DNA from 3 places in the Chengkuizengella sediminis genome. Region 2 is predicted to be linked to each of the others. Evidence: predicted binding sites of a transcription regulator. Region 2 holds the regulator's gene; each other region holds the start of a gene.
The links. The regulator Rex, encoded in region 2, represses fermentation and respiration genes when NADH is low (regulators of the CRP and FNR family bind a similar motif). The targets are predictions, from matches to a motif close to TTGTGAAATATTTCACAA.

Region 1: a site for Rex is predicted at 2,910-2,927, ahead of EPK97_RS16390 (cytochrome ubiquinol oxidase subunit I). Genes of this name have one in related genera too.
Region 3: a site for Rex is predicted at 2,580-2,597, ahead of EPK97_RS10615 (nitrate reductase subunit alpha). Genes of this name have one in related genera too.

What each region holds. Positions count from the first base shown of each region.
Region 1 covers NZ_SIJC01000009.1:37,501-42,416, forward strand. The annotation lists gene EPK97_RS16380 (HD domain-containing protein) at 1-135, shown strand, start outside; gene cydS (cytochrome bd oxidase small subunit CydS family protein) at 180-305, opposite strand; gene EPK97_RS16385 (cytochrome d ubiquinol oxidase subunit II) at 345-1,370, opposite strand; gene EPK97_RS16390 (cytochrome ubiquinol oxidase subunit I) at 1,367-2,713, opposite strand; gene EPK97_RS16395 (PstS family phosphate ABC transporter substrate-binding protein) at 3,229-4,218, shown strand; gene pstC (phosphate ABC transporter permease subunit PstC) at 4,372-4,916, shown strand, end outside.
Region 2 covers NZ_SIJC01000002.1:376,924-381,839, reverse strand. The annotation lists gene EPK97_RS06385 (CPBP family intramembrane glutamic endopeptidase) at 1-906, opposite strand, end outside; gene EPK97_RS06380 (redox-sensing transcriptional repressor Rex) at 965-1,579, opposite strand; gene dinG (ATP-dependent DNA helicase DinG) at 1,606-4,455, opposite strand; gene EPK97_RS06370 (tetratricopeptide repeat protein) at 4,704-4,916, opposite strand, start outside.
Region 3 covers NZ_SIJC01000004.1:291,531-296,446, reverse strand. The annotation lists gene EPK97_RS10615 (nitrate reductase subunit alpha) at 1-2,464, opposite strand, end outside; gene EPK97_RS10610 (undecaprenyl-diphosphatase) at 2,722-3,228, shown strand; gene EPK97_RS10605 (FeoB-associated Cys-rich membrane protein) at 3,209-3,385, opposite strand; gene feoB (ferrous iron transport protein B) at 3,401-4,916, opposite strand, start outside.

The sequences.
Region 1 (4,916 bases), on a different contig from region 2:
CACTTATATGAAAAGTTATTTAAGCTGAAGGGTTTAATGAATACGAAAACAGCTAGGAATATAGCAGAAGAACGCCATCAGTTTATGGAGGAGTATGTTGAGCGTTTTTATCTGGAGTGGGACGGGAAGAAATAGAAAAAAATAAACTGTCTAGAAATTGACAGTTTATTTTTTAGTATCTATTTAGATATTTCATTGTCCATCTCTTCCACATCCGTATTCCCTTTTGCTCCCCACCAAAACCCTAAAAATAAACAAGCTGCTACAACAAGTGGTGGCGCATATGTGATTAAAAATTGATCCATTATTATCATCCTTTCTTAAATGTCAGGAAAGTATAACTTTCACTTTTGTGGGTTTTTATTTCCTTGCACATATTTTATATCGAATAAGAATAAACGCATTAACAAATATAATGAAGGTACTAGCAACAACAAACCTAGAATAAATACAGTTACGAGCGCAATAGCCATTGTTTGATTCGTGAAATGCTCATGAATATTAATATAGGGATATAGAATATAAGGAAGATGGGAAGCTCCATACCCAAAAAATGCAAAAGCAAATTGGAACATCACAAAAACAAAAGCCCAGCCTAATTTTTTTCTTTTCCAAACGAAATATACGGCAACTATGAAACAAATGAAGGAAATAACAAACATCCAAGATAAATCCACCATTTTTTCAAAGTGTTCAACATTGTGATTCCTTATGGAGAAAAAGACAAGAAAACTAGCAACAATAGTTGGAAGACTCCATGCAAGAGCGTACTTACGAACAATTTCAAATGCTTTATGGTCTTTTGCCTTATAAGCGTAATAAGACAAAAACATAGAGGAAATGTATAAAACACTAATTAAAGCTAATCCAACGACTGTCCAAGCATAAGAGCTTGTGAAAAGCTCCATATATTGAAATTGTACATCTCCATTGATGACCTTAATAAATCCGCCCTCAGAAATAATTAATACTGTAGATAATGCAGCAGGGATCAACCAACCACTCGCCCCATATAAAAACAAATAAAATCGGTTATTTTTTGCACCATACGTACTAAACGCATAATACGAACCACGAATAGCTAATAATATGACAGCAATACTTCCTGGTATAAGCAAAGATGTCCCATAATAGTAAGCTGTATCTGGAAAGAATCCGATTAATCCCACCATGAAAAAGATTAGAAATACATTTGTAACTTCCCATACAGGAGAAAGGTATCTTTCAATCATGGGCTGAATTAACTGTTTATTGCCGGTGATTTCACTGTAGTAACTGAAAAAACCAGCTCCAAAATCAACAGAAGCGACAATTAAATAACCGTAAAGGAAAATCCAAAGCACAATAATTCCTAATAGTTCATAACTCATTTAACTTCTCCTCCCTTCGAAGCGATTTCTTCTTCAGCAGGATAATTTTTAAACATTTTTCGAATGACTTTGACACATGTAAATCCTAATACAATATATAACAAAGCGAAGACTATAAGCATTATATCTACATGTCCCGAAGTTGTAGCAGCATCTGTTGTTTTCATATAACCTCTCAAAATCCATGGTTGTCTTCCTACTTCAGCGAAGATCCAACCAAACTCAATGGCCAACATAGCAAGTGGTCCACCCAAAACAATCAGTTTTAATAAACCCTTGTTGTGAACATTCCATCTTCCAAATCTTTGTCCAACTACGTAAGTTAAAGCAATGAGCATCAGAGTAACTCCTATGATGGCCATTAAATCAAACATATAATGTATCCATAAAGGAGGAATTTCATCCTTTGGAAGATCATTGATTCCTGTAACTTCAGCATCTGGAGAACCATGAGCCAATATACTTAACGCAAGTGGTATTTTAAGTCCATATTTAACTTCATTATTCTCTGTAAGGATTCCTCCAATAACGAGTGGGGCTTGATCTGTTGTTTCAAAATGCCACTCCGCTGCGGCTAATTTTTCAGGTTGATATTCAGCTAAATATTTACCAGATAAATCTCCAATAATCGCTGTTCCAATGGAAAAGATAAGAGCAGATACCATCGTTAATTTGAGTGCTTTTTTATAATAAACATGTTTTCTTCCTCGCAGTATGGATATTGCTGCAACGCCAGCCAAAACAAAAGCAGATGTTAAATAAGCAGATATAAGAACGTGTGCTACTTTTGTAGGTGTAGCTGGATTAAACATAGCTACAAGTGGTTGTACATTTATAATTTTTCCAGTTAAAACATCAACATCAAACCCTTGTGGAGCATTCATAAACGCATTCACAATTGTAATGAAAAAGGCTGAAGCAGATGAACCGATGACAACTGGAATTAGTAAATAAAAGTGTGTCATTCTATTTTTGAAACGATCCCAAGTATATAAATAGATACCTAAAAAGATAGCTTCAAAGAAGAATGCGAAAGTTTCCATAAATAAAGGTAGTGCAATAGATTGCCCAGCTACTTGCATGAACTTTGGCCACAATAAACTTAGCTGCAAACCTATAGCAGTCCCTGTTACAACTCCTACTGCAACTGTAATTGTGAAACCTCTAGCCCATCGACGAGCAAGTAATAAATAATGTGAATCATTTCGTTTAATCCCTATCCACTCAGCTAATGCAATCATGACAGGGACCCCAACACCGATGGTGGCAAATATAATATGGAATGCTAAAGTTAAAGAAGTTAATAGTCTACTAAAAATGACTGGATCGTATGTTGAAAACAATAAAACCACTCCCTTACAAGTACGATGTATATCTTTTGTGATGAATCTAAATTTTATTCTATTCCTTTATTAATGAGCAGAATAAGCTTAGAAGAAACGTCTAATTATGGATAGTGACATAATAATGGCTACTACTACACATAGAATAATTAAATTTTTTTCTTGTTTATAAGATTTATTTACTTTTGTTTTGTTGTTGTGCATTTGTTCTCACCCTATTCAAGAAAGTTTTATTTTATAACATCAGATTTTATGTTCAATCAGAACATTGATAAATGTGATGAATATTGAAGGTTAAATATATTGTACGACATAATATGTGAAATAAATCACATAATTGTGATCAACGTATGAACGAAATTTGTCAAAAATAAGTACAGATGTTACAGGAAAATCTTAAAATTTACATTCCTTTTACAAAACAATAAAATAGCGAAAACATTCTCTTTGTAATATATCCATTGTGAGAGACAAAATTATAATAGTACGATTTAAAATTTAAGGAGTGGTCAGATTTGGTTAATTCTATGTTACGCAAGGGGTCAATTATTTTAGCAGCATTTGTATTGTTATTTTCATTAGCAGCATGTGGTTCTGAATCAGAGGAAACATCAGAAACATCAGCTACTGAAGGAGCTAATGAACAAGAAGAAACTACAAAGGCATTATCTGGAGAAATCAATCTTGATGGATCATCAACAGTATTTCCAATTTCACAAGCTGTAGCTGAAGAGTTTATGGCAATACACGATGATGTAAATGTTACAGTTAACTTATCTGGAAGTTCAAATGGTTTTAAAGCTTTAATCGCTGGAGAAATTCAAATTACTGATGCTTCTCGCCAAATTAAGGATAAAGAAGTTGATGCTCTTAAAGAAGCTGGACAAGAAGCTGTTGAGATGCCTGTTGCATTTGATGGAATCACAGTTGTTATTAACCCGGAAAATGATTGGGCTACAGAAATGACAGTAGATGAATTAAAACAAATTTGGGAAGTTGATAGTACAGTAACGAAGTGGAGTGATGTAAACCCTGAGTGGCCAAATGAACCAATTAAACTTTATGGTCCAGGTCCTGCTTCAGGAACATTTGAATACTTTACAGGAGCAATTAATGGAACAAAAAATGAATCTAATAAAAATTATACACCATCTGAAGATGATAACGTATTAGTAACGGGTGTATCTGGTGATAAATATGCGATGGGGTATTTTGGTTTTTCATACTATATAGAGAATCAAAATAAATTAACTGCGGTTTCTATTAAAGTTGATGAAAGTGCAGCAGCAGTTGCTCCATCTGTAGATACAATCAAAGACGGAACTTATAAACCATTATCTCGTCCAATTTACATCTATCCTGTAAAAAGTGTTTTAGAGCAACCTGAAATTCAAGAATTCATTAAATTCTACATGAGTGAAGAAGGTCAAGCATTAGCTGAAGAAGTAGGATATGTAGCATTACCTGCTGAAATGTACGAAGAAAATTTAAATCTTCTTCCTTAATATATTGAATTAATATTTTATAAGATTTATCTATCATATCATTGTATTTCTGTGAAACCGTGGCGTATCTTAAATAAAAATTGGGATACGTCACGGTTATGAATATTTTTTTAAAGAAATTTGATTTAGGGGGAAGTAACGCATATGGCAACAATGAAGCAATCAAAACAAGACAAAACACACAACAGCTTTATGCAACGGAAAAAAGGCTTCAATTCATTGGATCGTCTGATGCCCATTATTTTAGCTATCATTGCAGGTATTTCTGTTTTAACCACCATTGGAATCATCGTCATACTAATTACTGAATCAGCAGGATTTTTTCAGGCAGTTTCTATCACTGAATTTTTATTTGGTACCGAATGGACTCCATTATTTGCAGATCCTAGATTTGGTGTTTTACCATTAATTATGGGTACATTTATGATTACGTTAGTTGCTAGTATAGTAGCTTTACCTATTGGATTTGGAAGTGCAATATACTTGAGTGAATACGCACCTAAGAAAGTCCGAAATTTTTTAAAACCTATTTTAGAAATTTTAGCAGGAATTCCGACCATTGTTTATGGATTTTTTGCTTTAACATTTATAACACCAATTATTAAATTAGTCATACCTCAGACGGATTTATTTAATGCACTTAGTGCAGGTATTGTAGTTGGTATTATGATTATTCCGATGATTTCTTCTTTAAGCGA
Region 2 (4,916 bases):
TAACGATAAAGTCAAATATGAATGTTGCTTATGATTCATTTTAATAAAAGAAAAAATGGCAACAAGAAGAACGAAGGTAGCCACTACACTGCCTTCAGCACCGAATAATCCACCATTTATAAATTCTAGACCTTGAGTATGGTTTTTAATCAATGAATTCACTTCATTTCCTGAAACTTCAAATCCAAAAATATTTCCCTGAAAATAATTCCAAGTCAAATGTATCCCAATTGGCATCCAAAGCCCACCGCTAACTTCCCTGCTAACCGCAAGTAATACACCAGCTAAAAATATATTGATCAGCGGAATTGGGGAGTCAAATACAGATAAATTTAACATATGTAATCCTGCAAAAATGAAACTTGAACTTAGTATAGCAGGCCATGCACCATAATGATATTTAAACAACCCTTGCAAATAACCTCTACAAAACAGCTCTTCATTTACAGCAGTTAAGATAAAAATCACTAATGCTAAAGCTAACTGAAACCACAATTGAGAATCAGAACGTACTGATTCAATCGTAATCCCACCCAATATCCAAATCATTAAAAATGAGATAGACATTAATAATATCCCTATTAGTGAACCAAAAAAAAACTGCTTTCCCCAATCACTCTGCTTCCATCCCATAAACCACTTCTGTTTTTTTTCAAATATTATATACATCAAAATAGCTGCGGATATAAAACCAAGAGCTTGAGGTATATACAAGACTAAAACAATCATCGGCTCTTTTAAGTTAACAGAACCCGCGATAGTTTCAAGGGCTACGGGATCATTGGATATTAAAACATAAAGACTTGTGGAGATTATTGTATATATAAATGTTATGAATAATGCCAATAATAAGCTTAATAAAACCTTACCAATTACTTTTAATAATGTATTATTCGTTTCTGACATAGGATGTTCCATCACCTCAGTTTGGATTGGATCTTATCTTTCTAAGATATCATCATTTCTAGTCTAAATAATATGCTAAGCTATGAAGCTCAGTTGTAAAATCTGCATGATGCACTTTAATTTCTGGAGGAACCTTTATAATTTTTGGTGCAAAGTTTAAAATGGCTTCAACACCAGCTTTCACAAAAGCATCCGCTACATTTTGTGCTTCACTGGCTGGAACAGTGATAATGCCTATTCTGATCTTTTGTGATTGAACGGTTTCTGTAAGCTCGTTCATTGGCTGAACGATTAAATTGTTAATTTTGCCCCCTACTTTTTCAGGGAAATCGTCAAATACAGCCGTGATTTTCATATTGCTCTTTAAATAAATATTATAATTACACAGTGCATGACCTAAATTACCTGCACCAACTAGTGCAACATGATTTGTCTGATCTAACTTCAATATCTGTTGAATTTTTTCAATAAGATAAGGTACATCATAACCGATTCCTTTTTTCCCAAACTCTCCAAAGTAATTAAGATCCTTACGTATCTGGGCAGGGTTCATACCTAATTTCTCTCCAAAATCTCTAGATGATACAGTTTGAATATTTCTAACATGTAATTCATTTAAAAACCTTAAATATATCGGGAGTCTTCTCACAACTGCTTCAGAAATTTTTTTCATTTCACACAACCTCTTTTCCTACTTCATCAATCCAAGAACCATTCTTGGATTCGTGGCACCATTTGCTCTGACTTCATATGTTCGATTTTAGGTTTTGGAAGTGAATACAGAAAATGTTTACCATATTGTGTATGAATAACTCGGGTATCATATATAATGACGACACCTTTATCTTTTTCAGTGCGAATGAGTCTTCCAAACCCCTGTTTAAACCTTATGACTGCTTGAGGAACAGAATACTTCATAAACGGATTTTGCTTTTTTTCCTTTAAATAATCACATTTTGCCTCAACAACAGGATCATTCGGAGGCTGGAATGGTAATCTAACAATGACCAAACAGCTAAGTGCTTCACCTGGAATATCTACACCTTCCCAGAAACTGCTTGCACCTAGTAATATACTTTTATCACTTTTTTGGAACATACGTGTTAATTTACTTCTGTTTCCTGAATCTACACCTTGACCTAATATTTGAAAACCTTGCGGTTTTAAAACCTCCTTTAGTTTCTCATATACCTGCTTAAGCATTCGGTAGGATGTGAATAATACAAGCATTCTACCTTGTGTTTCTATAGCTACTTCAACTAAAGAATTTGTTAAGCTTTGTATAAAATGTTCATCTCCATCAGCACCTCGAATAGCTGGAAAGTCTCTTGGTATACAAACTAAGGACTGATCTCGATAATTAAAAGCTGTAGGAAGCTGAACAGCACGAAGTTTTTCATTTTTCAAATCTTCTTCTAAACCAATCTGTTCCAATGAATATTGAAAAGATTCATTAACAGACATTGTCGCTGATGTCATTATTATACTATTTTTCACTTCAAAAAAGTTTTGTTTCAATATTTCACTTACATCAATAGGTACTCGTTTTAATTGGATTGATTTTTGTTTAAAATGAGCATTTGCTTCTATCCAATAAACTTCATTGTAGTCATTCATTTGCACAAACAATCTAAGATCGTCCCTAAATTGAAACAAATCTTTCATTGCACCGGATAGATCCGTTGATAAACTTTGAAAATCATATTCATCTTGATATTCTTTTAATATAGTTAACAATTCATTACATGTTTTCAAAACTTCGTTTAATTCTAGGTATATGTTTTGTTCAGTAGTTTTAATCGAACTCCAAGATTCAGGCAGTTGATCAACTTTTAAACGAAGTACGACTTGTCCAGCTTCAATAGAAGAGGTATTTCGTTTATTTATGATAACATCATAAAACAAGCCAGATAAAATGTCCCATTCTTCTTTAATTTGTATTAGTTTTTCATAGGTTTTATCTATTTTCCCTGTAAATATATGACCATCTATTTCCTCCATATGCTCCAGTTGAAAACGAAGCTGAGGCAATAAACCATTTTTGCTATCTTTAAAAAGCCAAGTGAATATTCGAATCAATGAAAAATAAGTAAGATTACTTCCCAAATGATGACTGGCTACTTGTTCAAAGTGATGGGCCTCATCAATGACAAGATGACCATAAGAAGGCAACAAGCGATTTTCTGCAATAACATCTGTCATGATCATAGAATGATTTGTAATGATTACATCCGCTTGATTTGCCTGATATTTAGCGCGATGATAAAAGCATTTTTTAAACCATGGACATGATCGATTCAAGCAAGAATCAGCATCACTTGCTACATCCATCCAAAATTCCTTCCCCTTATTTCCAAATGAAACTTCCTCATCATCTCCGTGATTCGTTTCACTTAACCATACTATCATTTGCCCCGCTGTAATACGATCTTCACGTGTATCTGCAATATCCTTTAAATTAATTTTACTTTCAAATTTCCTTAGACAAAGATAATGATTCCTACCTTTTAATACAGCTGCTCGAAAATGAGCAGGAAAAATCTTATGAAGTAATGGAATATCACGTTCCATGAGCTGTGCTTGTAAATTGATGGTATTTGTACTTACTAAAATGGTTTCATGATTCATCAAACCATAATAAATTGAAGGAATTAAATACCCTAGAGATTTTCCTGTTCCTGTACTTGCTTCAATCATTAAATGTTGTTCATTTTCAAATGATTCATATATCTCATGAATCATTTGTTCCTGAGCAGGTCGTTCTTTATAGGATTCAAACTGTTCATTTAATGAATCCTTTATTTCATCTATGAAATGTTCAAAGGATGGGTTTAAGTTAGAGGGTTCAGACTGGTTCAAATTTGAATCAGAAGAATCATCAGCCCAGTCATTCACGTTTAAAGCAAATTGTCTATAGTATTTATTTGTGTTTGTATCTAAGCTTGTTTCAAGTTCCACTTCTGCTTTCAATTCGTGAATAAACCAAGCCAAATCATCAGTAATTGGTTCAAAAATTTGAGCGATCCTTTGTACAGTTAACAAAGGTAAGTTAAAAAAACGATCAAGGCTTTGTAATAAAATATTTGCTGTAGCAAGTGCATCACTATCTGCTTGATGAGGCCTTTCATGGTTAATTCCCAATGAATCAGAAACCATAGACAACTGCAAACTTGTCATATCAGGATACATTAAGCGCAGTAAATCTATGGTATCTAATACTTTCCCATTAAAGGTTGAATATCCTGCTTCTTCCAAAGCTTTTTGTAATAAATTATAATCAAATGCGGCATGATGAGCAACCAATATGCTGTCGCTCAACATGGGTTGAAATTGATCGATTACTTCGTTAATTAAAGGAGCATCCCCCACCATCTCATCAGAAATTCCTGTTAATTCAGTGATAAATGTAGGTATTTCTCTTTCAGGATTCACGAACGATGTATAAGTATCAGTAATTGTTTTATTTTCTATAATAACAAGTCCAACTTGTATAATACGATCTTCAGATTGATTTCCGGTTGTTTCAAAATCTAAAACTGCAAATTTCATCTTTAATGTTTCCTTCCCTTCTAAAACCTGTTCAAAAAGTTCAGTTTTCAGCACCGAGAGAAGGTGACTTGAACCTGTAGAAGCTGGAGCGGAGTGTAGGGTGTTTTCTACATGAGCACCGGACTTCAAAGGTGAATGTCAGATTCGACGTCGAGTAAACCTCCTCGAGATACTTCGTGATCAAAAGGGAACTTTTTGAACTACCTCTTCTAAAACCAAGTACTCCATTAAAGGATATCAAAAAATGCCTAAGAAAGGGAATAAAAACTTAATGCAGGGTCAATTTTTTTAGCCATATTAAAATATTCCTCTGCTTTTTCCACATTTTTACGAAACATTTGAATACATCCCATTGCGTTGTATGAAATGGCATTGATTTTATCATCCTCAGAAACAGAAGTCACAAACTGAAAATGATTGTATGCTTCATTTTTTTCTCCAAGTTCTAAATAAGACAATGC
Region 3 (4,916 bases), on a different contig from region 2:
AGAATGTTTTAGCTAATTTTTTAAAAGTATCCCAATCTGATCGAGTTTCCCATGGTGCTGCAATGGCAGGATTAAATGGGTGAACAAATGGATGCATGTCTGTACTGCTAATATCGTATTTTTCATACCATGTTGCAGCAGGTAAAACGATATCCGAGTATAATCCTGTGCCTGTCATTCGGAAATCAATATTCACTAACAGGTCTAACTTACCTTGTGGAGACTTTTCATCCCAGTGGACTTCACTTGTGCGTAGATCTGAATTCTCCTCACTTAAATTACCATGATGTGTTCCTAACAAATATTTAAGGAAATATTCGTGACCTTTTGCAGAGCTTCCGAGTAGATTAGCTCTCCACACAAACATCGTTTTTGGAAAATTAGCAGGATTTTCGGGATTTTCAATAGCGAATTTTAACTTTCCTTCTTTTAGTTGATCGACGACATATTGAATGACCTGTTCTTTAGATTTGGTCCCAGCTTCTTCAACCAAATCCAAGCTATTTCGATCAAACTGTGGATAGGAAGGGAGCCACCCTAATCGTGCCGCCAATATATTATAATCAGCATTATGCTGGTAACGAGGCTGTTTAATCAATGGTGATGTTAACTCACTAACAGGTGCTTCTTCATATCTCCATTGTTCCGTTGCAAAATAGAAGAAAGAGGTTCCATTTTGCATACGGGGTGGACCGCCCCAATCTCTAGCAAAAGCGACGGATTGCCAACCTTCTAATGGACGTACTTTTTCCTGTCCAACATAATGAGCCCATCCTCCACCATTTACTCCTTGTGATCCAGTTAAAAGAACAAGGTTTAATACCGTACGGTAAATCGTGTCAGAGTGATACCAGTGATTAATTCCTGATCCCATCACAATCATTGAGCGACCCTTTGTATCTATCGCATTTTGCGCAAATTCTCTTGCAATTTGAGCGACTACCTTCCGATCTACACCTGTAATTGCTTCTTGCCAAGCAGGGGTGAATGGTTTTGGATCATCATAATCTTTTGGATAATCCCCAGGTAAATTGCGGTCTACACCCGTATTAGCCAGTAATAAATCAAAAACGGTAGTTACATAGATGGTTTCATCTTTTTGTTGAATGGTTTTAACAGGTACGGATCGGTTTAATATGGATTTATTTTCTTCATCAAAATATGGAACAGACAGATTTACAATTTTGTCTTCTTTTCCAAGCAATGATAGGCAAGGTTCAATTTCATTTAAGTTTTGTTCCTCATCATTTAAATGAAGGTTCCAAGTTCCTTTTCCTTCCCATCGGTGTCCAATGCTTCCATTGGGTACAGCTAGCACATTCGTTTTTTCATCAAAAACTACCGTTTTCCACTCTGCTTTATTCATAGGCATACCCAAATCGCTAGCTCTTAAAAAACGATCGGCAATAAACTGTCCATCCTGTTTCTTTAATTTAATCAAGTATGGTAAATCAGTATATTTTTTAACATATTGCTTAAAATATTCGGTTTCATTGTCTACATAAAACTCTTTCAAAATGACATGGGTCATTGCCATTGCTAGTGCTCCGTCCATACCAGGATTCACAGCTAACCAGTTATCAGCAAATTTAACAAACTCCGCATAATCAGGACTCACAGCAACGACCTTCGCTCCCCGATAACGCGCTTCTACCATAAAGTGTGAATCAGGTGTTCTGGTTTGAGGTAAATTTGATCCCCATACTAATAAATACCCAGCATTATACCAATCAGAACTTTCAGGTACATCGGTTTGTTCACCCCAAATTTGTGGAGAAGCGGGGGGAAGGTCTGCGTACCAATCGTAAAAACTTAACAATGGTGAACCTAATAGAGATAAAAAACGGCTTCCAGCGGCGTAACTAACCATGGACATGGCTGGTATAGGAGAAAATCCTAGGATGCGATCCGGACCATATTTCTCAATGGTATGGATTAACGAAGCAGATATGATCGTGTTGACTTCATCCCAAGAAGCACGTACTAATCCACCTTTACCTCTGGCTGTTTTATATGCCATCGCCTTTTCAGGATTTTCGACAATACTTTTCCAAGCAGCAACTGGGTTCTTTTCTTTTTCTAAAGCTGCTCTCCAAAGTTGTAACAGCGCACCACGAATATATGGATAACGCACTCGCAAAGGGCTGTATGTATACCATGAAAAACTAGCTCCTCTTGGACATCCTCTTGGTTCGTACTCTGGCATATCAGGACCTGTTGTAGGATAATCAGTTTGCTGCGTTTCCCATGTAATAATTCCATCCTTTACATGGATTTTCCAACTGCATGATCCTGTGCAATTAACACCATGAGTGGAACGGACAACTTTATCATGCTGCCAACGTCTTCGATATACTTTTTCTGATTCTCGATCATTGGGGGAAAGTTCGCTATATTCGTTAAGTTTTTGAGAGCGACCAAAAAAACTTAGTTTTTTCATGAGAGGAGATATTTTTTTACTCATGGGTGCTCCTTTCGGGATATAAAAATTAGGTTCCATATATCATTTACTGTTATTTCCTGTTCGAGGATATTTATGCAAACCAAAAAAAAACGAGGAAGTTCCCTCGTATTTTGACTTGAAAAAGATTTTACATTTCATTCATACTTATTCAAATGATTTTCGAATAATAAGGACTTTTTTCTTGGATTCTATATATTACATGTTTTTCATATAGGGGGGAATAGTACAAATATCTAAAAAGTTAGGAGATCTTTTTTATGGATAATAAAATATCTAGGAATATAAAAACAGGGTGTTATTCTCTAACGGATGTTCTGATGATACTAATTTCAAATAAGGTTCGTTATGTGTTTATTTTTCTTTTAGGTTTCATGTGGTTTCGAAACAATTCCGATAAAAAAATGGTTAAAAATGCTGTGAAATCTTTAACAGTTGCTTTATTGATTAATTCTTTAATAAAATTATTTTATTATAAACCGCGACCGTTTATGAAACGTCGTGTTCGTATACTTATTCCCTCAAAGATGGATTCTTCATTTCCTAGTAAACACACCTTACTTGTGTTTGCCATATCTACTACCGTTATTCTTTGCAAACGTCTCCTTGGATTAATTATGTTAGGACTATCTGTGTTAACGGGAATATCACGGATTTGGGTAGGGCATCATTACCCTTCTGATATTATTGGGAGTGCTATTATAGGAAGCTTAATAGGTATCGTGATTGAAAAAATGTCACGTTTCTTTAATTTTTTCTATAGATAGGAGTCTCCTTTTTTTCATATTCATCGCATTGAATTTGGCAAGTTTTGCTTAACTCACAGCTTGCGCATTTCCCTTTTTTGCTCTTTTTAAAAAACTTAAAAAGTGTCCACCCAGCATAGCCAAAAATAAGAGCTATGAAAACGTAATTTATAAACAACTCAGTCAACTCCTATCACAATCCTATGAATTTCCCACCTTGATAAATCAAAAAGCTTAAAACATACGCAATGAAAAAGCTAATGAAGACTGAAAAAGCCATCCATTTTTTAGAGTTTAATTCTTTTTGAATCACAACAACAGTAGCCAAACAAGGCACGTATAATAAGACAAAAACCATAAAACTAAATGCTGAAAGAGGGGTGAATTGTGTCGCCATAAAGGCTTGTAGGTTCGCTTCAGGTACAAAATATATAATACTCATCGTTGAAATGATGACTTCTTTTGCTAAAAAGCCTGTTAGAAGTCCTGCCCCTGCTTGCCAAGTGCCAAAGCCTAGCGGAGCTAGAAGTGGAGCAATGATTCCACCTATCATGGCTAGAAAACTTTCATTCATAGGAACATCAAATCCAGATGGACCAGAATAAGACAGGAACCATATGAGAACAGATCCACCAAAAATGATAGTCCCTGCTTTTCGAATAAACCCTTTCCCTTTATCCCAGGTACTTCTAAACAAGGTTCGTATTTGAGGTACACGATAGGGAGGCAATTCAATGATAAAAACAGATGTTTCATTCTTTAATAATACAGAAGAAAAAATTCTAGCTAAAATAAGTGCAATGATAATACCTAGCACATATAGGGATAAAACGACAAATGCTTGATATTTTGCAAAAAAAGCACCTACAAATAAAGCATAAACTGGTAATCTAGCAGAGCATGACATAAAAGGGGTTAATAGAGTAGTTAATAAGCGTTCTTTTGGCTGTTCAATTGTTCTTGCAGCCATGACACCAGGCACATTACAACCAAATCCAATAATCATGGGAATGAAGGCTTTTCCGTTTAATCCCACTTTTTCCATCAGTTTATCCATAACCATAGCGACACGTGCCATATAACCTGAATCTTCTAGTAATGAAATAGCAAAAAATAAAATAAAAATTTGCGGAACAAAAACAAGTACCCCGCCGACACCCGCAATGATTCCATCTATAACAAGGGATTCCAAAAATGCTGATGCTCCAATTCCGCCCAGTAAAACCATGATCCAGTTTGTTAACGATCCAGATATAAATCCATCTAAAATATCTGCTAGTGGAAAACCTAGCCAATCAAACGTTAACATAAACGTGATGTACATTAAGACCAAAAATATTGGAATACCTAAAACTTTATTTGTGACAACGGTATCTATTCGATCCGTTAAGGTAAGTTTAGACGTTTTTGTTTTTACTAGAATTTGTGAAGTGATTTTTTGTATATGTTGGTGCCGTTTATAATGAATGAATTTAGTTAATGAACCGCATGATTCTGTTGTAGTCAATTGTTTTTCAGTGTCCAAATATAGTTCTTGTAATTGAATTTCAGGAATGAATGATTGAAGATATTTTTTCACCTGTTCATTACCTTCGAAATATTGTATGGCCAACCAGCGTTTTGAGATATTTAAATCGGATGGCAATAATTTTGATAATTCATCTATTTTATTTTCAAGAATACGTCCATAATCTATTTTAAAAGATTCT